DNA from 2 places in the Bacillus sp. V33-4 genome. Region 1 is predicted to be linked to the other one. Evidence: riboswitches for the same ligand, from Rfam matches in the RefSeq annotation. Region 1 holds a riboswitch; the other holds the start of a gene.
The links. Region 1 has a riboswitch for S-adenosylmethionine ahead of metK (methionine adenosyltransferase). Riboswitches for the same ligand answer to the same signal wherever they lie in the genome.
Positions count from the first base shown of each region.

Region 1 (10,439 bases):
AAAAACCTGGAATCCATAAATGATCATATAACCGAGCCCTTTTGCCGAGACAAGGAATTCTCCGACGATAACCCCGACCCATGAAAGTCCGACATTCACTTTTAAAGTTGAGATAATCGTCGGGAACGATGCGGGTAAAATCGCTTCCCGGAAGCACTGGTATCGTGTGGCTCGGAACGTTAGCAGGACCTTCAAGTAGTTCGGATCCACCTCCCGAAAAGAAGTGTAGACAACGATGGTTGTTATAATAACGGAGATGATCGCACCCATTGCCACAATTGATGTAAATCCAGGCCCGAGTGCGACAATCAAGATCGGCCCAAGCGCCACCTTTGGCATTGCATTCATAATTACAAGGTATGGATCCAGCACCTTGGATACCATCGGCGACCACCAGAGGATGGCAGCGAGAATCGTGCCGAGCAAGGTGCCAAGGATAAATCCAAAGACCGTTTCGGTTAAGGTGACACCAAGATTCCCCATTAATGTTCCGTCAGTAATCTGTTGTAAGAAAAGCCTCCAGATTTTCGAAGGTGAGCTGAAAATAAGCGGGTCCACCCATTGCTTCCTGCTTGCCAGTTCCCAACCAGCGAAAAAGACGAAAAAGATCGCGAGCTGGTAAAAGCTCACCCATGTTTTCTCCCGCTTTAAGGATGCGATGTATTGTTGATGAAGGAGTTTTACATTATGTGGTTTGTCCAAGGGACTCCAGCTCCTTCCATATTGTTTGGAAAATGCCTGAAAAGGCTTCATGATTTCGCGCTGCAAACGGAGAGATTGTTTTTAACTGATCTGGAATTGTAAACATACGGTGCAATCGGCCAGGATTAGCAGTAAACAGAAAAACGCGATCACTCATCGCGATAGCTTCTCCAATATCGTGGGTGACAAGAATAGCCGTCTTTCTGAATGACTTAAGCGTATGCCAGACAAGGTCCTCGAGTTTCAGCTTCGTCTGGTAATCGAGTGCCGAAAATGGCTCATCGAGCAGCAACAGCTTTGGATCTGTGGCCAAAGTTCTGACAAGTGCGACCCGCTGCCGCATTCCCCCTGACAGCTGCTGTGGAAAATGCGTTTCGACTCCATCAAGCCCCATTTGTGATAATAACTGAAAAGCATATTGTCTGCTTTCGGTGGAAAGCGATTTTGATAGTTTCAGGCCAATCAGGATGTTTTCCTCTATTGTCCTCCAGGGAAAAAGATAATCCTGCTGGAGCATGTAGCCGAATGTACTGTCTGATTCCTTCACTTCAATGCCTTCAAGAGTGACGGTCCCTTCGGACGGGTCAATCAACCCGGCAATAATCGATAAGAGCGTCGTTTTACCACACCCGCTCGGGCCCAGGAAGGTGACAAATTCGCCTTCCTTCACCTCAAGCGAAACATCGGAGAGGGCCGTGTTTGCCGATGTTTTACTAAAATACGTGTGGTGAATGTCCTTAAGCGTTAGAAAATCCATAAAGTTGGCCTCCTCTTCAATAAATTTTTAAACAGATTTACTCGCGTTAAATTTGTTTCAAAATGTAATAAGCAAAACCGAAAAACGAATTAGATTGTCTTGAATAAACCAGGAGGATTCAGTATGAACCGAATTATAATGTCTTAATTCTAATTAAGTTGTTTTTTGTACTTAAGAAAATGCTATATGAGTTTTTTCACTTAATCACTTTTTCAGCAATTTCAGTGTTTACCAGGGTGTTATGATCAATTTGTTTCGGAAGCTCACCTGCTTCTTCCATAATGTCCTGGAGATTGTTCCATTCCTCTTCATCGAGGATTGGGTCAGTAGCGAACGAGCCCTGGCTCTTGTAGCGGTCGATTGCTGTTTCCGCGATTTCTATATCTGTATCTTCAAAATAAGGCAGGATCAACTCGGCAGTAGTTTTGGCACTTTCTTTTTGAACAAATTGTTGAGCTTTATAGATGGCTCTCGTGAATTTCTCAACCGTTTCACTGTTTTCTTTGATATAGCTTTGCTTTGCCATAAAAGTGGTATATGGTACATGACCGGACTCGGTTCCGAATGAGGCGACAATGTAGCCCGCACCTTCTTTTTCAAAAACACTGGCGGTCGGTTCAAACAATTGGACGAAATCGCCCGTTCCGGAAGCAAATGCACTCGAGATATTGGCAAAATCAATATTTTGGATTAAATTCAAGTCTTGATGAGGATCAATGCTATGCTTCTTTAAGACAAATTCACCGACCATTTGTGGCATTCCGCCTGTCCGCTGGCCAAGGAAAGTCGTTCCTTTCAGCTGGTCCCAGGAGAAATTATCGATTTTTGTCCGTGAAACGAGGAATGTTCCATCTGTCTGTGTTAGCTGAGCAAAATTAATAACCGGATCGCTTGAGCCCTGGGCCTCTACATAAATAGAAGTTTCAGAACCGACAAGTGCGACATCGGCGTTGTCAGACAAAAGCGCGGTCATCGTTTTGTCACCGCCCCATGCAGTTGTCAGCTCCACATCAAGGCCTTCTTCCTCAAAAAAGCCTTTTTCAATCGCAACATATTGCGGAGCATAAAAAATCGATCTCGTCACTTCTGCTATCTTCACTTTTTCATTTCCTTCATTGCTGCAGGCGGTGAGAGGTATAATAAGTATCATAACGCAAAGCAGGATAAAGCAGATTTTGAAGCAGATTTTTTTCATAACAGGCAACCTCCTTAAGGGGTACGATAGGTTTTGTAGCAATTTACATGTTTTACGATATCGTATGAGTTGATAAAAAATGTGTGAATGCCTAGTCACAAAATTATTAAACGGTACGGAAAGCGGATTTGGGGGGAGAATCGCAGCATTTATTTAAAAGGAAGGGGAATACAAGATGAACCACTCTGGCATGATCATCGATAAATGGAGGTTTCCATCACCAAACCCTGACATCGTGCTTTCCGTAATTACATACTATTCGGACGGGCTGAAAGTGAAAGGGCTGTTGGCCGAGCCGATTGGCGGAAATGTTTGCGAAGGCCTTTTGTATTTACGGGGCGGCATTAAAAATGTCGGCAAAGTAAGGCCGGCGCGAATTGCACAATTTGCAGCGGAAGGCTTTGTTGTATTTGCCCCTTTTTACAGGGGAAACCAGGGAGGTGAGGGGAATGAAGATTTTGCAGGCGAGGACAGGCATGATGGATTCTCGGCCTTTTGCCTCCTGCAAACCCACCCGCGTGTAAGCAGAGTTCATGTGTTCGGATTCTCCCGCGGTGGAGTGATGGCGCTCCTAACCGGGATTCAATTCCCTGAAGCCGCTTCCGTCGTTACGTGGGGCGGAGTTAGCGACATGTTTTTAACATACGTTGAAAGAAAGGATTTGCGGCGGATGATGAAAAGAGTGATTGGCGGGACACCGACGAAGTATCCTGAACGTTATCAGCTTCGGACGCCGCTGTTCGAACTTGAACGGCTTCAGGCTCCTGTCCTAATTATTCATGGTGTACAGGATAAGAATGTTTCAATTGAACATGCCTTCCGGCTTGAAAAAAGGCTGCGGGAATTGGGTAAATCGGTAACACGCTGGTATTTTGATCAATTCACCCACTATTTCCCTCCAGCTGTTAATCGAAAAATTGTCGATGATTTGACGAACTGGATGAAAACCCAACCGTAAAAACATGTTAAAATAGCAGTAAGGATAGCGTAAAGGAGAGAGAAAGATGGGCATGCCTTTCGAATTAAATACGATGATCGTGACAAAGGGAAGAGAAAAACGTCTAAAAGACAACTATTTTACGCTGGAAAAGCAAGGCTACCGCCTTTATCCGATTGATATTCCCATCGATGTCAGAAAAACGATCGAGAGTGAATCAAGCGGAACCGCAGTCATATCGAAGGTTGAATGGTCAAGCGAAAAAACGATGCTAACTTATCAGCTGGTTTCACTGAACTCAACAAACTGAGCAGGGCAGAAAATGTGCCTGCTTTTTTATTTTTATGGAAGTGTAATTCTGCAGCATTGCGAGCGTCTTATTTTGTAAAGGGGGAGGGTCATCATGGACGCCGGCCGGCACATAGAAAAATGGTTTTTTCAATACGAAAGAGACATTACAAATTACCTTGTTTACTATACAGGAAGCAGGGATGTAGAAGACATTGTGCAAGACACTTTTTTAAGAGCTCTTCTAGCGTTTCCGCGCTTCAGGAACGATGCAGATCCGAAAACATGGCTGATCTCGATTGCCAGAAATACAGCGATAGATTCTTTTCGCAGGAAAAGTCTATGGCAAAAACTAAAGCAATCGTTAAACAGCAGCCAAAATGAACCGGAATCATCTGCGGATAAAAATTTGCTGCAGAAAGAGGAACAGCTTGAATTGCATTTAGCTATCAATCGATTGAAGGAAAATTATCGGGACGTCGTCCTGTTACGGGGAATAGCTGAGTTATCGGCTGCCGAAACAGCAAGGGTGCTGGGCTGGAGTACCAACAAAGTAAATGTCACCTTTCACCGTGCTGTCCAGAAATTGAATACTTTGTTGAAGGAGGGTACAATGGATGTCCGACCTAACAGAAAAACAGCTTCTTCAAAAGCTGAATGATTTTCAAAAGCATGAGTTGCCATACGAGAAAAGGAACAGAGTCATTACTGCGATTCGGAATAGTGATCGGCCCAAGAAAAAAACAGTCCCATATTTATGGACTGGAACCGCTGCTATAATGCTCATTATGATCATTTTCGGCCCCGCTTATTGGTTTATGCAAACACGAGATGGAGGCACTCAAACAGGGGGACCAGCTGAAACAGTGGAACCGGTCGAGCAAGGAGAAATTTTTAGTTCTGTTGATGAAAATGGAAATCTGGAATATGTGGATCAACTATACGGGATTCCGAATAAGGTTGGGGTTTTGAAGCCGGTTGAATATGACTGGGTTGCGGAGGATTATCGGAGTGTTTCTAAAATTATGATTCATTTATGGGGTGACAGTGAAAAGCTGATTGGTGAATCTTTGCGAGTAACTGGCACACACGTTGAAACAGGTATGAGGCAACATCTGGCCAACCCCAGTGTAGCGGGTGGCGTTGGGGGGAGTGATGCTCACGCGATTACAAGCTTTCAACCTTTTGAACGCCCGGGTGAATGGATTTTAACCTTCAAAGTGGGCAAAGAGAAATTCGGGGAATTTTCCGTCTATGTTAAAGAACCCTATGTACAAATAGGAAATGCCACATTATTGATTTCACAGGAAGATCTTAAACCTGCCGTTTTCGAAAATGTGTCGCTGGAAGTCGGAGGTAAAGATTTGCCGGCACAAATTGAACTCGAATTATTGAATGTTGACAATCCAGTTGAACACTATAATTATTCATTAGCAGATAAAGAAGCCTTTACGAGAGCTTCAGATAATGCAGAAATTTATTCATATAACGGGAAAATAGAGATCAAAAATAGCGGGCGCTGGCGGTTTACTGTATTGGGGCAACAATCAGAGCTTGTCGTTGTTGATTAGCAACGAGCGATTGATAATACATCTATGTGCAGCGACCTGGATTCTATCATAGGCGGCGATGTATCCTGCCTGAAGAGTATTTTATCCGCGAAAAGATAGGGGATATCCGCGAAAAATCGGATTTATCGGCGAAAAAGTGGAGTATATCCGCGAAACAAAAAATTTATCCGCGAAACAGCGAAAACCAGGCGTAATCAACGCCTGGTTTTTAACTATTATGCTATAGGACCGCCTTTTTCTTCAATCTGAGCAGGTACTCCGGAAAATTTCTTGAAGTTTTCCCGGAATTTCGCAGACAACTCGGTTGCTTTCCGCTTGTATTGTTCCTGATTAGCCCAGGTTTTGTTTGGCTGAAGTACTTCGTCAGGCACGCCGGGAATGTGAAGCGGAATTTCCAGGCCGAAGATTGCATCTTTTGCAGTTTCGGCACTGTTTAATTCACCGTCAAGTGCGGCCTGGACCATAGCGCGCGTGTAGCTGAGCTTCATGCGGCTGCCAACTCCGTATTCTCCACCAGTCCAGCCGGTATTGACAAGAAATACCTTTGCATTGTGCTCATCAATTTTTTCGCCGAGCATTTCCGCATATCGCGTTGCTGGAAGTGGAAGAAACGGTGAGCCAAAGCAAGTAGAGAAGGTTGCCTGCGGCGATGTAATGCCGCGCTCTGTTCCGGCCAGCTTTGAAGTATAGCCGCTTAGAAAGTGGTACATCGCTTGCTCTTTCGTCAATCTTGAGATAGGCGGCAGGACTCCGAAAGCATCGGCTGTTAAAAAGACAATCGTATTTGGATGTCCGGCAAGGCTTGGATCGACGATATTGTCTATTGCCTGCAGCTGATATGCCGCTCTTGTGTTTTCGGTTAATGTGCCGTCATCGTAATCAGCAACCCGGGTCTCACTGTTGATGACAACATTTTCTAAAACAGAGCCGAAACGGATTGCATCAAAGATCTGCGGTTCTTTTTCACGAGATAAGTTGATGCACTTCGCGTAACAGCCGCCTTCAATATTGAACACGCCATTTGGCGACCAGCCATGTTCATCATCACCGATTAAACGGCGATTCGGATCTGCAGACAGAGTTGTTTTTCCAGTGCCTGATAGGCCGAAAAATAGGGCGACATCCCCTTCAAGGCCGACATTTGCTGAGCAGTGCATCGATAATATGTTGTTTTCAGGAAGAATATAGTTCATGACAGAGAAAATCGATTTTTTCATCTCGCCGGCATATTCGGTACCTCCGATTAAAATCGTGCGCCGCTCAAATGAAATAATAATGAATGTTTCTGATGCTGTACCGTCAACGTTTGGATCCGCTTTAAAGTTTGGTGCGGAGATAATGGTAAACTCAGCTTGGTGACCAAGCAATTCCTCTTCGGTCGGCCGGATAAATAACTGGTGGGCAAACAGGTTATGCCAGGCATATTCATTAATAACCTGTATTGGCATCCGGTATTTTTTATCCGCACCTGCAAATCCTTTGAATACGAAAAGTTCGTCTTTTTCTTTCAAGTATTCTAATACTTTATTATACAAGTTGGAGAACGTTTCTTCAGAAATAGGCTGATTAACCGGTCCCCATTCAACTTTGGACCTTGAAGATGGTTCTTCGACAATGTACTTATCTTTAGGTGATCGTCCTGTGTATTTTCCCGTTGTCGCGCGTACCGCACCCGTCGAGGTTAACGATCCTTCATTGCGCTTTAATACTTTTTCGACAAGCTGGGGGACGGACAATTGTACATGGACATTATTTCCTTTTGCTAATTCGGTTAACTTATTGGATACACTAACAGAATTCATCTGATGAATACCTTCCTTTACCAATTTGTTTTTTGTTGAAAGTGATTACATCTCATGAATTAGTATAACACATTGACCGAAATAGTCTATACTATTTAACGTCTAATTATTGAACAATTTCGACAAAATTGTGGCTGCTCGAAAAATTGAGACAATGGTGTTGTTTCCGAAGTAAAATTTTATTGACAGGAGTTTACGGCTTAGGTTATGATTTTTTATTGAACGGATATTCTCTTATCCCGAGCTGGTGGAGGGTCAGGCCCAATGAAACCCGGCAACCTGCTTATTGATGGTATGGACTTCTTTTTTCTTTAGGAAGTGTATGTCTGTCGAGCAAGGTGCTAACCTGATGCAAGGATCCATTCCTTGAACGATAAGAGTGAAAGGCGCGTACATTGGACATCAACCTTTCCTCACATAAGGAAGGTTTTTTTGCGTTTACCAGGTGCCAGCTTAGTTGGTTTGACGAATAAGAGCCTGTTATCCACTATTCGGAGCGCTGATAACGGCCTATGTGCCGGGCCCCCTTAAACGATAGTAAAGTGGGATAAAAAGCTCTTGTTTATTTCATACTACATAGGGAATGAATACCGTATCAATGTAAGGCTTAAGAATAATCACATAGATTAGTACCGTGTTATGATATACCAGTTGCCAGGCAGCAGCGGATTGGGAGATTCCTTTCCGGGAAAATTGGGGTGCTGGCACTTTTCTTATGCCCTTGCCTATTATGAATATAAAAGGAGGGAATCAGATGTCAACAAAACGTCGATTGTTTACTTCTGAATCAGTTACGGAAGGTCACCCGGATAAAATTTGTGACCAAATTTCTGATGCTATTTTAGATGCCATTCTTGCAAAAGATGCGAATGCCCGCGTTGCTGCAGAAACTTCAGTTACAACAGGGTTAGTTCTGGTTTCAGGTGAAATCACTACTACTACTTATGTGGATATTCCGAAAATCGTTCGCGAAACGATTGCCGGTATCGGCTACACACGTGCTAAATATGGTTTTGATGCTGAAACATGCGCGGTGCTAACTTCAATTGACGAACAGTCTTCTGATATCGCAATGGGTGTTAATCAGGCGCTTGAAGCTCGTGAAGGCCAAATGTCTGATGAAGAAATTGACGCGATCGGAGCCGGTGACCAGGGGTTAATGTTTGGATTTGCCTGCAATGAAACGAAAGAGCTTATGCCGCTGCCGATTTCACTGGCACACAAGCTTGCCCGCCGCTTAACCGAAGTGCGCAAGGAGGAGATACTTCCATACCTGCGTCCGGACGGAAAAACACAAGTTACGGTTGAATACGATGAAAATGACAAGCCAGTGCGGATCGATACAATCGTTATTTCGACCCAGCACCATCCAGAGGTTACACTTGAGCAAATTCAGCGCAACTTGAAGGAATATGTGATCAACCCGGTCGTTCCACAGGAATTGATCGATGAAAATACAAAATACTTTATTAATCCGACAGGCCGTTTCGTCATTGGCGGTCCACAAGGGGATGCAGGGTTAACAGGCCGCAAAATTATCGTTGACACATATGGCGGATATGCACGTCATGGCGGCGGTGCATTCTCCGGTAAGGATCCGACGAAAGTTGACCGCTCTGCCGCTTATGCAGCCCGTTATGTTGCGAAGAATATCGTTGCTGCCGGCCTTGCAGAAAAAGTGGAGGTGCAGCTCGCCTATGCGATCGGTGTGGCCCAGCCTGTGTCGATTTCTATTGATACATTCGGAACAGGAGCAGTTGATGAAGACATCCTAATCAATCTAGTCCGCAACAACTTCGACCTTCGTCCGGCAGGAATTATCAAGATGCTCAATCTCCGCCGCCCGCTTTACAAGCAGACAGCAGCTTACGGACACTTTGGCCGTAACGATTTAGACCTTCCTTGGGAGCGTACAGATAAAGCTGAAACCTTGAAATCTCAAGCTCAATAACTGAACAATAAGGGAGTTGCATATGATGTGTAACTCCTTTTTTCTTTTTTCGTCCAATGATACAGGACGATATTTGGCATGGAATGGAAATAGTTCCCTTGAATTTCCCGTTGATTATTACTGAAATGCTCTGCCTTTTTACAATGATTATGGTACTATTAGATAGTATGTATTTATAAAAGAACAATTCTCACGAAGAAATGGAGTAGGTGAAGTACATAATGTGTGGTTTTATTGGTTGTGTACATGAGAAAGCACAGGCTTTTCAAGATGATCAAAAACAACAATTTAAAAATATGAACAAGATTATTACGCACCGCGGCCCTGATGATGACGGTTATTATTTTGATGATCATATTCAGTTCGGGTTCCGCCGGTTGAGCATTATAGATATCGAAAGCGGCCATCAGCCATTAACCTATGAAAATGAACGTTACTGGATCATTTTCAATGGGGAAATTTATAACTATGTAGAGCTTCGCGACGAGCTGCTGAATGAAGGATTGTCATTTGCAACCCATTCAGATACTGAGGTAATTATTGCCCTTTACAGCCATCTAAAAGAAAAAGCAGTGGAAAAACTGCGTGGCATGTTTTCCTTTGTAATTTGGGATAAGCAAGAGGAAACTTTATACGGCGCCAGAGATCCGTTTGGAATTAAGCCGTTCTTCTACTTCGATGACGGGGAAAGAACATTCTTTGCGTCAGAAAAGAAAAGCATTCTGCTTGCACTTGAAAATGACGTTCTCAATTATGAGGCGCTCCAGCATTATTTAACCTATCAATTTGTCCCTGAGCCGGAAACGATGTCAGAGGGAATCCGCAAACTGGAACCGGGGCATTATTTTATAAAAAAAATTGGTGCACCGATGGAAATGACGCGCTATTGGAAAGCGGCCTTCCGTCCGGTCCAACAGTCGGAGCAAGATTACATTAAAGAAATTAAAGATGTTCTTTTCGATTCGGTTAAAATTCATATGCGAAGCGATGTGCCGGTAGGGTCTTTCCTGTCAGGCGGAATTGATTCTTCGATTATTGCTTCAATCGCTAAAGAATTTCATCCGGCTATTAAAACCTTCTCGGTTGGATTTGAACGAAACGGCTTCAGTGAAATTGATGTGGCAAAAGAGACGGCTGAAAAGCTGGGTGTCGAAAATATTAGCCATGTGATTACCGCGCAAGAATATATGGATGAACTGCCGAAAATCATGTGGCATATGGATGATCCTCTTGCCG
Region 1 covers NZ_PGVC01000012.1:29,529-39,967, forward strand. The annotation lists gene CVD23_RS04910 (ABC transporter permease) at 1-702, opposite strand, end outside; gene CVD23_RS04915 (ABC transporter ATP-binding protein) at 686-1,459, opposite strand; gene CVD23_RS04920 (ABC transporter substrate-binding protein) at 1,656-2,654, opposite strand; gene CVD23_RS04925 (alpha/beta hydrolase family protein) at 2,830-3,612, shown strand; gene CVD23_RS04930 (DUF2584 domain-containing protein) at 3,659-3,901, shown strand; gene CVD23_RS04935 (RNA polymerase sigma factor) at 3,995-4,540, shown strand; gene CVD23_RS04940 (hypothetical protein) at 4,497-5,450, shown strand; gene pckA (phosphoenolpyruvate carboxykinase (ATP)) at 5,666-7,252, opposite strand; SAM riboswitch class I at 7,484-7,632, shown strand; gene metK (methionine adenosyltransferase) at 8,007-9,203, shown strand; gene asnB (asparagine synthase (glutamine-hydrolyzing)) at 9,425-10,439, shown strand, end outside.

Region 2 (10,439 bases), on a different contig from region 1:
TTACTGGTTTACACTTATGATACTAAAGAACAAGAAAGATATCAGTTATGACCAGTGACATGTCAGCAAACGCTTGGTTGAAATGGGCGAGTACTGCAATCATTTCGCATTCTCCTTACACTGGATTTTGCAACCCGATAACAACGTCCTCAAGCTTCATTCCCCGCGAAGCTTTTACGAGGATCAGTGTATTCCGGTCCGTATATTTTTTTAATTCGTTTATTAGATCGTTTTTATCATCAAAAGCAAATATCTTTTCCGCCTCGAATGACTGACGGGCACCTTCTGCGATAAAGCGGCCTAAGGGGCCGTATGTAAAAACATAATCGATCTTTTCAGGATCAAGGCTTGCGCCAGTTTGCTGATGGTATTCAATTTCGAGCGGTCCAAGCTCCAGCATATCGCCAAGAACGACAATCCTTCTTGAAAAGCCCTCCAAATCCGAAATAAGCTCAATCGCAGCCCTCATCGCTGTTGGACTCGCATTATAGGCGTCATTTATAATTCTTTCTCCCTTGGCGCCTTCGACCAGTTCCATTCTCATCTGTGTTAACTTTAAGCCTTGAAAGCCTTTGTCCATTTTTTCGTAAGAAACACCAAAAAAGCGGGCGGTCAGCATGACAGCGAGCGCATTGAGGACATTATGAACCCCAAGAACAGGCAGATGAAATTTTCCTTCAAACCGATTTACTGTAAATTGACTGCCTTGTCCACTCTGGATAATGTCGGTGGGATAAAGATCATTTTCGCGCGATTTACCAAATGTTTTAACGGTAAACTTTGCTTCATAATCCTTCAGCCGTTCCCGGAGAAGCGGTTCATCACCGCAATAGACAATCAGACCGCCATCCTGCAAGCCCTTCACAATTTCGAGCTTTGCTTCGGCTATCCCTTCCCGTGATCCGAGATCCTGCAAATGGGCTTCTCCGATATTTGTAATAATCACGGCGTCAGGCCGGGCAAGCTTTGTTAACAATTCAATCTCACCTTTTGCACTCATGCCCATTTCAAGAACAGCCATTTCCGTTTCCGGTTTCAACTGCAGGACGGTCAGGGGCAACCCGATATGGTTGTTAAAATTCCCTTCTGTTTTTTGGACTTTATATTCGAGGGAGAGAACGCTAGCCATCATGTCCTTTGTCGTCGTTTTCCCGTTGCTTCCAGTAATCCCGATGATTTTTGTTGATAACTCGTCTCGATAATTGGCGGCCAGCTCCTGTAAAGCAAGAAGAGTATCCTCGACGATAATAATCGGCAAATCGACGGGTGGGTTTGGTACATCCTTTTGCCAGAACGCGGCCCCTGCACCTTTATTAACTGCTTCCTCCACGAACCTGTGACCATCGGCGTGTTCACCTTTAAAAGGTATAAACAAATTCCCTGTTTCTATCTTTCTCGAATCAATGCTGACCCCGTTAATTTCAGTGTCTCCCCATTGCTGGAGATCAATTTCGGCTTTAATCATTTTTGAAAGCTGCCTGATCGTTTTTCGGATCATTATACTCCTCCTCGGATTATTCCAAAACATGAAGGAACACGGCATCAAGCGCCGTGTATCCCTTTGCTGCTAGAATGTATGCTTAATGTTTTGCTTTTCTGCATGTCTTTCTTCTGCAAGCTTAACAAGACGTTCAATCAGCTCCGGGTATTCAACCCCGGTGTGCTTCCACAGTAAAGGAAACATGCTGAAGGGCGTAAAGCCAGGCATCGTATTGACTTCATTGATATATGCGTTTCCGTCCTTTGTTAAGAAGAAGTCGGCGCGTACCAGTCCTGAGCAATCCAGAGCTTTAAACGATCTAATCGCCATTTCCTTAAGCTCACTGTATTCTTCTTTTGTAACATCCGCCGGGATAATCATCGCGGTATCGCCGTCTTCATATTTTGCTTTATAGTCGTAAAAATCCTTTTTCGGCACAATTTCACCGGCAACTGAACATTCAGGCTCATCATTTCCAAGTACACCGATTTCAATCTCTCTGGCGGTAATGCCTTCTTCGACAATGATCTTCCGATCAAATAGGAAGGCTTCCTCACAGGCTGCTGCTAATTCATCACGATTGGAAGCCTTGTTGATGCCAACACTGGAACCGAGATTGGCCGGCTTCACGAAACAAGGGTAACCAAGTTGTTTTTCGATTTTTTCATACGCGGATTCGCTGGCCTTCTCCCACTCACTGCGGGTAAACCAGGCAAATTTGACCTGGGCAAGCCCGGCTTGTGCAAATACATTTTTCATGATGATTTTATCCATGCCGGCAGCGGAAGCAAGCACTCCATTACCTACATAAGGAAGGTTTAAAAGCTCAAGCAGACCTTGAACCGTTCCGTCTTCTCCATTTGGTCCATGAAGAAGCGGGAAGATCACATCCAAAGATTGATCCTGCCCTGCTGCACTTCCTTGAAACAATGCCGGAGCGAGAGCAGCTTGAGAAGCTGCGTCTCCTTGAGAAAACTGCAATGCTTTAACATCAGCCACTGGACCGCTTAATTGCGGCCCTTTTACCCATTTTCCTTCATCTGTTATGTAAATAGGATGAATATCGAATTTTTCTACATCAAGCGCTTTAATAACAGCAAGAGCTGTTTGTAGAGAAACATTATGTTCAGCGGATTTACCCCCGTATAATAACCCAAGTTTAGTTTTCATCATCGAACCTCCAATTAGTCATTCACACGAGTGAATTCCACAATGTAATAAGCTAAACCGAAAAACGAATGAAGTTGTCTAAATAAACAAGAGAATGCCGTAGGAAACGAATAATAATATCTTAATTTTAAATTACTGTTCGTTTTTCAATTAAAGAATTGCTTTATGAAATTCACTCACACACATGGTTTTATTTTAACATGTTCTTTTGAAAGAAAAGAGTCATACGCGATTGTTTTCTAATGGAAATTTATCGCCCGGTGATTTGCCATTACTATTCTCTGTTAAATGACATGCAACATCTTTTCGTACAGCCTGTAGGCGCGAACACAGAAAGCGATTCCGTAATCGTTCTGCTGGGAATAAGTATGGCTGAATGATTGATCCCTCACTATAGTCAACAGATTATTATTTTAACATTATATTAAACTCATTGAAATCTTGTCTTCAGAAAACACACAATTATTTTATTTTTATAATATTTATTAGTTAACTGTTCGATTTATTCACGATATAATCCGCCTGATAAAAACAAATGCTTATTTTAGGAGGACATCATCAATAAATTAGGCCTACTGCGCAAGATTATTGTCGCAATTGCCGCTCGGGATCCGGGATCGCCCCTCGGCCTTATTGCTCCTCAATGGTAAGTACTGATCAATTGACTGATCGCACTTGATAGGCCTTTTTTATTTTGTTTTATGACGGATCTGCGTTATTTCACAATCATAACCGGTGCTTTTCCCCTTTTTGGCAACCTTATGGCTGACACTGCCAAGCACCATTTCTTGTCAAGCAACTCTTGATGTAAGCGGCATTTTCGTAACCAATCTCTCATTTTCGCCATTTTTTAATGTTTTTCATATATAAAATGTATCTATAATTTTTTTCACCATAAAACATTTCCCAGTTGGTGTTTTCCGACAAATAGTTTTAAAAAATATTTCATTGACAACCACTTCCCGAAATCCTAAAGTTATAAGTAACGAATTGCTGTTAATTTAATAATTTTGTTCTCTTATCGAGAGTGGCGGAGGGACTGGCCCTGTGAAGCCCGGCAACCATTCCAATTTGGAATTGGTGCTAAATCCAGCAAAACATTTTAGTTTTGGAAGATGAGAGCGGGCGACCATACATATGATCAAACCTCTCTACTTTGGAGAGGTTTTTTTGTTTTAGAACCTTTATCAAAAAATCAGCTATTTAGAAAGGAAATGAAATCATGGCGGTAATCAGCAAGGAAGATCCTTTATTAGCAAAAATGAAAGAGACCGGGCTCAATTTTTCAGTCGAAGAGTGGGAAAGGGCGGCTGAATGTATTCTTGAGCAAGGCCCGTTCGGTTATATCCAATCAGGGTCCAGCGGTGAAGAAACGCTGCAGAAAAATACGAGAGCTTTTGAACAATACAGCATTTTGCCAAGAGTTTTAACGAATGTAGCAAATCCAGACTTTTCAATAGAATTGTTGAATCAAACTTTTCCTTCCCCTTTATTGTTCGCTCCGGTTGGAATGCAAAGGATTGCTCATCAAGACGGAGAATTGGCTGCAGCAAGAGCAGCAGGCTCGTTTGGAATTCCTTATATTGCAAGTACTGTATCGAGCTACACTATGGAAGAGATTGCCGAAGCGAACCCGTTTAGCCCAAACTGGTTCCAGCTTTACTGGTCCAATGATCGTGATTTATCGTTAAGCATGGTTAAAAGGGCTGAAAACGCCGGTTATCAAGCCCTCGTCGTTACAGTCGATACCGTCATGCTCGGATGGCGGGAAAAGGACTTGCACAATAGCTACTCCCCGCTCAGACTTGGTTTTGGAAAAGCAAACTATATTTCTGATCCTGTTTTTCAGGCTAAAGTGAATATTGAAGACAGTGATGAAGTCGTGGACGAAATTTTAAACCAGATTCTCCATCCTTCCTTTAACTGGGATGATTTGCAGTGGCTAAAAACGCAAACGAGTTTGCCGATTGTTTTAAAAGGAATCCTTCATCCTGACGATGCAGTGGAAGCAGTTAAAAGGGGCTTCGAGGGAATTATTGTGTCAAACCATGGCGGAAGGCAGCTGGACGGGGTCGCATCCTCGCTGGATGCGTTACCATTAATTCGCAACGTTGTGCCCGAAACATTTCCAGTTTTGTTTGACAGCGGCATCCGCCGTGGCACGGATATGGTCAAGGCGCTTGCACTTGGTGCGGATGCTGTATTGCTTGGAAGGCCTTATGTATACGGGCTGGCGGTTGCAGGCGAACACGGAGTTCAAAAGGTTGTTTCGAACTTACTCGATGAATTTAAAGTATCGGCAGGTCTGGCTGGGGCGAAGAATATTACTGAGGTGAAAAAGACTACTCTCATGCGATATATCATGGATGATGCAAAAGGTTGATAAGTACTGGCGAGCATTTTTTGCTCGCTTTCTTCATGTGACTCAAGTTCGTGAAGCATATCGTTGCCCAGCTAAAAATGCTAACGGTTGTGTAATGATAAAGATTTTGACAACCCTCTCACTTTAATGCTAATTTAAAGAATAACGTCCGTCTGAACAAGAGAAAGCCTTACCAAAAGCCCGTGTAAATTGCTTTTTCTAAGGAGAGGTGAAAGATGAATAAAGAAATTGTAAAATTTTTAAGAAAAAGCTATAACATGAATCAGCGCGACTTTGCAAAGCTCGTTAATTGCAGCTTCTCGCTTATTGCCCTTGTTGAAGTTGGCAAAAGAAGGGTTACAGAAGATCTTGAAAGTAAAATTAAAAACACTTTTGACCTTGATGAAGAACAATTGCAATCGATCGCAACCCTCGTCTCTGAATTCAGCAAAGGCATACCGCCTTTGTTTTAGGGCAATAAAAGTTTCAAGTGCTCTATGTAAAAAAAGATGGAACTGCTAAATCCACCCTTCCGCTATTGAAATTGCCTCTATTTGATTTTTTACACTCAAGCTTATTTAAAATTTTTGATATATAGTTCCGGATGATAAAAATAGCTTGAAATCTCCTTGGCTTTTTTACCTTCTGCGACCATCTTCAATATTTCCCTTTCACAATGCGTCAGTGGATTATCTGTTCGAACGCTCCCAAAAATCAATTTCGGTGAAAATTCCTTTTTCCCCTTCATAACACTCACGTTTCCACTCTTTTTCATCTTACAATCCAGGCCATTTTCTCACAATTTTGATATGATTAAATTATCTTTTAACAGACAAAGGCGGGACACTAGTGAACTGGAAAGAAATCGAACATCAAATGTACACATTATGTATGGTGGTGAAAGGCGATAAGGTGCTGTTAATCAAAAGGCCGGAAGAACGCGGATACCCTGGATTTGTTGCACCCGGCGGCAAAGTCGACTATCCGGAAAGTTTATCTGCAGCGGCCATCCGCGAAGTTAAGGAAGAAACAGGTTTAACTGTTCGCAATATTACGTATAAAGGCCTCGATGAATATGTCAGCCCCCATGAAAATATCCGCCATATGGTTTTTAATTATTTGGCAGACGATGTTGAAGGCGAACTTCTCGATGATCCCCCTGAAGGAGAATTATCTTGGTTTCATAGAGAAGAAGCCTTACAGCTGCCGATGCAGAGCTGGTTTCGACGTAAATTCCCGTTATTTTTTGAAAAAGGGACATTTGAAATCCATACCGTCTGGGATGCGCGAAACAATCGAGAAGCCGAGCATTTCATCAAAAAAATATAGGGAGGTCAGTCCTCTCATGAAACTGCTTTTAAGCCAATCACACTTATGATAATCATGGCGATGAAAAGAATTCGTCGCCAATTTCTGGGCTCGCCGAAAAATAACATCCCAAGCAGCACACTGCCGGCAGCGCCAATACCTGTCCAGACACCATAAGCCGTTCCGATCGGAAGCTCAAGCAATGCCTTTGATAATAAATAAAAGCTTGCAAAACCTGAAATTCCGCAAAGAATGCTATATTTGGTGCGGGTAAAACCATCAGAAAGCTTCATAAATATGACGAAGCCTACTTCACCCAGTCCAGCAAACAGCAAATAGATCCACGACATATTACGAAGCCCTCTCTGTTCTCTCATCATTATCATCTGATGAAATCTTCAATCCGATAATGCCTCCAAGCAATAAGGAAATAAACAAAACCTTCAGCAAGCCGGCCGGTTCACCCAAAAATACAATGCCGATTAATGCAGTACCAGCTGCGCCAATCCCCGTAAACACCGCATAGGCCGTTCCAATCGGAATGGTTTTCATCGCTTTTGCAAACAACATGAAGCTGACGATAATTAACATGATTGTCATAACGGTTGGAACTGGTTCGGAAAAACCCTTTGAGTATTTTAACCCGAACGCCCAGCCAATTTCGCTAAGTCCAGCGAGCAGCAAATAAAACCAAGCCATGATGTGATTCCTCTCTTATAATCAGGAATTGTTATTTTGCAGTATTCCCTGCCAGAAAATCGTCCAAATCGAGTTTCGCCGTTTTTCATATTCATCCTGATCGTAATAATGAGACTCCATTAACAATCCATCAAGCATGCAGTAAAACGTTGCGACCAAATCCTCCGGGTTTAGAGGGACAATTTCACCTGCATTTATCGCTGTTTTAAAGAAATCCGTGAGCCGTTCACTCGCTTTATTTTCAAAGCCGACAAACTCCTGTTTCATTTTTTCTTTAAGATGATTGGGCGGAAGCAGGACAGCTCTTTTGAAAAAAAGCTTTTCTTCTTTATGGGCGTTAAGATCTGTCAGTTCATTAAAGATCGTTTTTAGTATTTCCCCGGTTCGTTTATCTTTTTCTTCCATTAAAACATTTTCAATCGTCCGCATTTCACTGGACGCATGCTCACGGTAAATGGATAAAAACAAGTCTTCCTTTGAAGGGAAATGAGCATAAATAGACGGTGTCTTGATTCCAACCATTCTCGCTATTTCTGATAAAGCAGTGCCCTCATATCCCTTTTCAGCAAACAATTGCAAAGCAGCGGCCTTTAGTTTGTTAGAAGTCATTATTCCACCTTCCTAATTATCATTAGTTAGATTTTAACAACATAAAGTTTTTAAATCAACTGGAACAACTTGTTATAAAAATCTTTAGGTACATTGATACGAAAGTATTATTTCTAAAAATTCACAATATATACTATAATTTAGAAATACAAATCAGGGGGTGAATGCATTGAAATCATACTTATATATAGGAAAGAAAGTATCTATTAGGGAGATTACGGAAGATGATATCCCAGTGTTTTGGGAGTATATTTATGGCACGGGTGAGCCTGAGTGGAAGAAATGGGATGCCCCCTATTTTCCGCTGGCACCGATGAGCCTTGAGGATTACCGTATCCATATGCGGATGGTTTTAGAGGTTGATCCCGCGCCAAGAATGGTAATCGAAATTGACGGGGAGATTGCTGGCCAGGTTAGCTATTATTGGGAGGATAGGGACTCTCATTGGCTTGAAGCCGGAATTGTGATTTATGATTCAAAGTATTGGAATGGCGGCTATGGAACGGAAGCGCTATCGATATGGGTGGAGCACTTATTTCAAAGCTTGCCTCTTGTTCGTGTAGGAATCACAACCTGGTCCGGAAATAAACGAATGATGCGGGCCGCCGAAAAAATCGGGATGAAGTTGGAAGGACGCATGCGAAAATGCCGGTTTTATAACGGGGAATATTACGATTCAATCAGGATGGGAATTTTACGAGAAGAATGGAGAGAAAAAAAGGAGAGCCAGCTTCTTTAGGAGCTGGCGGTTTATGATATTGCTAATCTCTTAAATACATTTCAGAAATTGTTTAACACCCGTTCCTGCTCCTTTAAAAATACGCTTTGTGTGAAGTGTCCCCTTCCAGCAAAACTTGAAAGCTGCCTCGTTCGATCTGCACAATCGTCAAGCTCGCCCCTTCGATGACAGGTGGCTTCCAAACTTTTTCAATTCTGGCATTTTTAAAAATCAACATCATCGTTTTTATGACGACCCCATGGCTAACAATCAATAGATTGCCTGCATCATGGCTAGCTTGTAAATCTGTTAGAAAACTGACGAGCCGCATCTTTACATCCTGAAAACATTCTCCATCAACACGCTTGTAGAGTGCAGGTGAATTCCGGTAATGGTCGTAATCCTCTCGATACAGCTCTTGAATCTGATCCTCTGTCATTCCTTGCCAGCAGCCAAGCTGAATTTCCATGAGCCGTTCGTCTTCAATAACTTGAATGGTCCTGCTCCCTTTAATGATCGTGGCCGTTTCTGCTGCTCTGCCGCTTGGGCTTGTATACAGAGCAGTAAACTCGATATCATGCAGTCTTTCTGCAAGCAGCCGTGCATCTGCCTCACCCCGGGAAGTGAGCTTTGAATCCATCCGCCCCTGCATGCGCTTTTCGATATTCCACTCTGTTTCTCCGTGCCTTGTGATGTATAGTGTCAGCATTTTTTCATCCCTTCAGTCGAATCTCCGAAAATAAATCAGCAGCTTTCCGGCGCAGTTTCTCTTCTCCGTTTTTGGAATAAGCGATTAAGAAGCAGGTTGATGGGCCTGATGATTTTTGTAAATCGAGATTGTTTTCACACACATACTCTTTTACATCGCAAAAATGAAGGAGCTCATGTAAAATCCCCTTCGAGCCAACAGGCATCACTTCTTTTACTTCATCCTGTTCGGTACACCATTGAAACAATTGAAGAGGAGCAATAGACTCGGGCTGCTCGACAACCTGATCACCAACCAGCGGCTGGCCGATTACTGCAAATCCGATATCATCCGAAAGGGAAAATTTCCGGTCTGTTTTGTTAAGCTTGCTCCCAACAACGATGATCCCTGCTGCAGATTGCAGCAGCTGAAAATTACTTTCTGTACTGCCGGATATCGGTATATGATCCAGTTCAAGCTCTCTTAGTCCTTGCTTAATACCGATGATCAGTTCCTCCCAGGCACTATCCCCGCTAAAATTATGAATAATGACTGCTAAAGGAGCACCGCCAGCCGCAATGCATTCCATCGCGGCAACGCGAAAACCATAATACGAAACAACCCCGTAAGGCACATGAACGATATCATGCTCCTTTAAACCAATTCCGCCGCTGTTATCACTGGCGATCACAAGCGACTCCCTTTCATTAAAAGGTAAAATGAGCGCATCCCTCACAGCCAGCCTCCTTCCAGCCATGCCATTCGCCTGTTCATTTCACTTGTCCTCCTTGCGCTTGCCCTCACGAAATACTTTTGCGCTTCTGATATACTCAACATCGGGCACGCCGGATCGAAAGTTAACGACCCTTGCCAAGGCAAAAAAGTAGTCGGATAAACGATTTAAATATTGCAGAGTAATCGGCGGCATATTCTCATCAGCCTTCGCGAGCTTGACAACAAGGCGCTCGGCCCGGCGTGTAACAGTACGGGCAATATGGATTGATGCGGAAGCTTTCGTACCACCCGGCAAAATAAATCTTTCAAGCGCTGGTGCTTCTGCAATAAACTCATCAATTCTCTTCTCAAGGTACGTAACAGCTTCTTCGGTCAGCTTTAGCTGCCTGTTTTTCGAGATGTTCGCCAGATCACCGCCGCAGTCAAACAGCTCATGCTGAATCTTTTCGAGATCGTCCAACACATCGCCGAACAGCTTCCGGTCCAATTCTGCCATGGCCTGGCCCACATAGCAGTTTACCTCATCGACAGTTCCGTAAGCCTCGACCCGTGTATCATCTTTATCAACACGGCCACCAATTAAACTCGTTTGTCCCTTATCCCCTGTGCGCGTATAAATCCTCATCTTCATTCCCCCTGTTTGAGCTGTTTTGACATGCCGTACCAGATT
Region 2 covers NZ_PGVC01000064.1:20,195-30,633, forward strand. The annotation lists gene CVD23_RS19705 (UDP-N-acetylmuramoyl-tripeptide--D-alanyl-D-alanine ligase) at 116-1,498, opposite strand; gene CVD23_RS19710 (D-alanine--D-alanine ligase) at 1,568-2,650, opposite strand; SAM riboswitch class I at 3,666-3,772, shown strand; gene CVD23_RS19715 (alpha-hydroxy-acid oxidizing protein) at 3,873-5,033, shown strand; gene CVD23_RS19720 (helix-turn-helix domain-containing protein) at 5,249-5,485, shown strand; gene CVD23_RS19730 (8-oxo-dGTP diphosphatase) at 5,889-6,341, shown strand; gene CVD23_RS19735 (DMT family transporter) at 6,356-6,670, opposite strand; gene CVD23_RS19740 (DMT family transporter) at 6,672-7,019, opposite strand; gene CVD23_RS19745 (TetR/AcrR family transcriptional regulator) at 7,041-7,628, opposite strand; gene CVD23_RS19750 (GNAT family N-acetyltransferase) at 7,798-8,367, shown strand; gene CVD23_RS19755 (histidine phosphatase family protein) at 8,441-9,055, opposite strand; gene CVD23_RS19760 (ATP-binding protein) at 9,060-9,770, opposite strand; gene CVD23_RS19765 (cob(I)yrinic acid a,c-diamide adenosyltransferase) at 9,810-10,394, opposite strand; gene CVD23_RS19770 (bifunctional adenosylcobinamide kinase/adenosylcobinamide-phosphate guanylyltransferase) at 10,397-10,439, opposite strand, start outside.
Region 2: it holds a riboswitch for S-adenosylmethionine, as region 1 does, so the genes downstream of both, CVD23_RS19715 (alpha-hydroxy-acid oxidizing protein) here and metK (methionine adenosyltransferase) in region 1, are expected to answer to the same signal.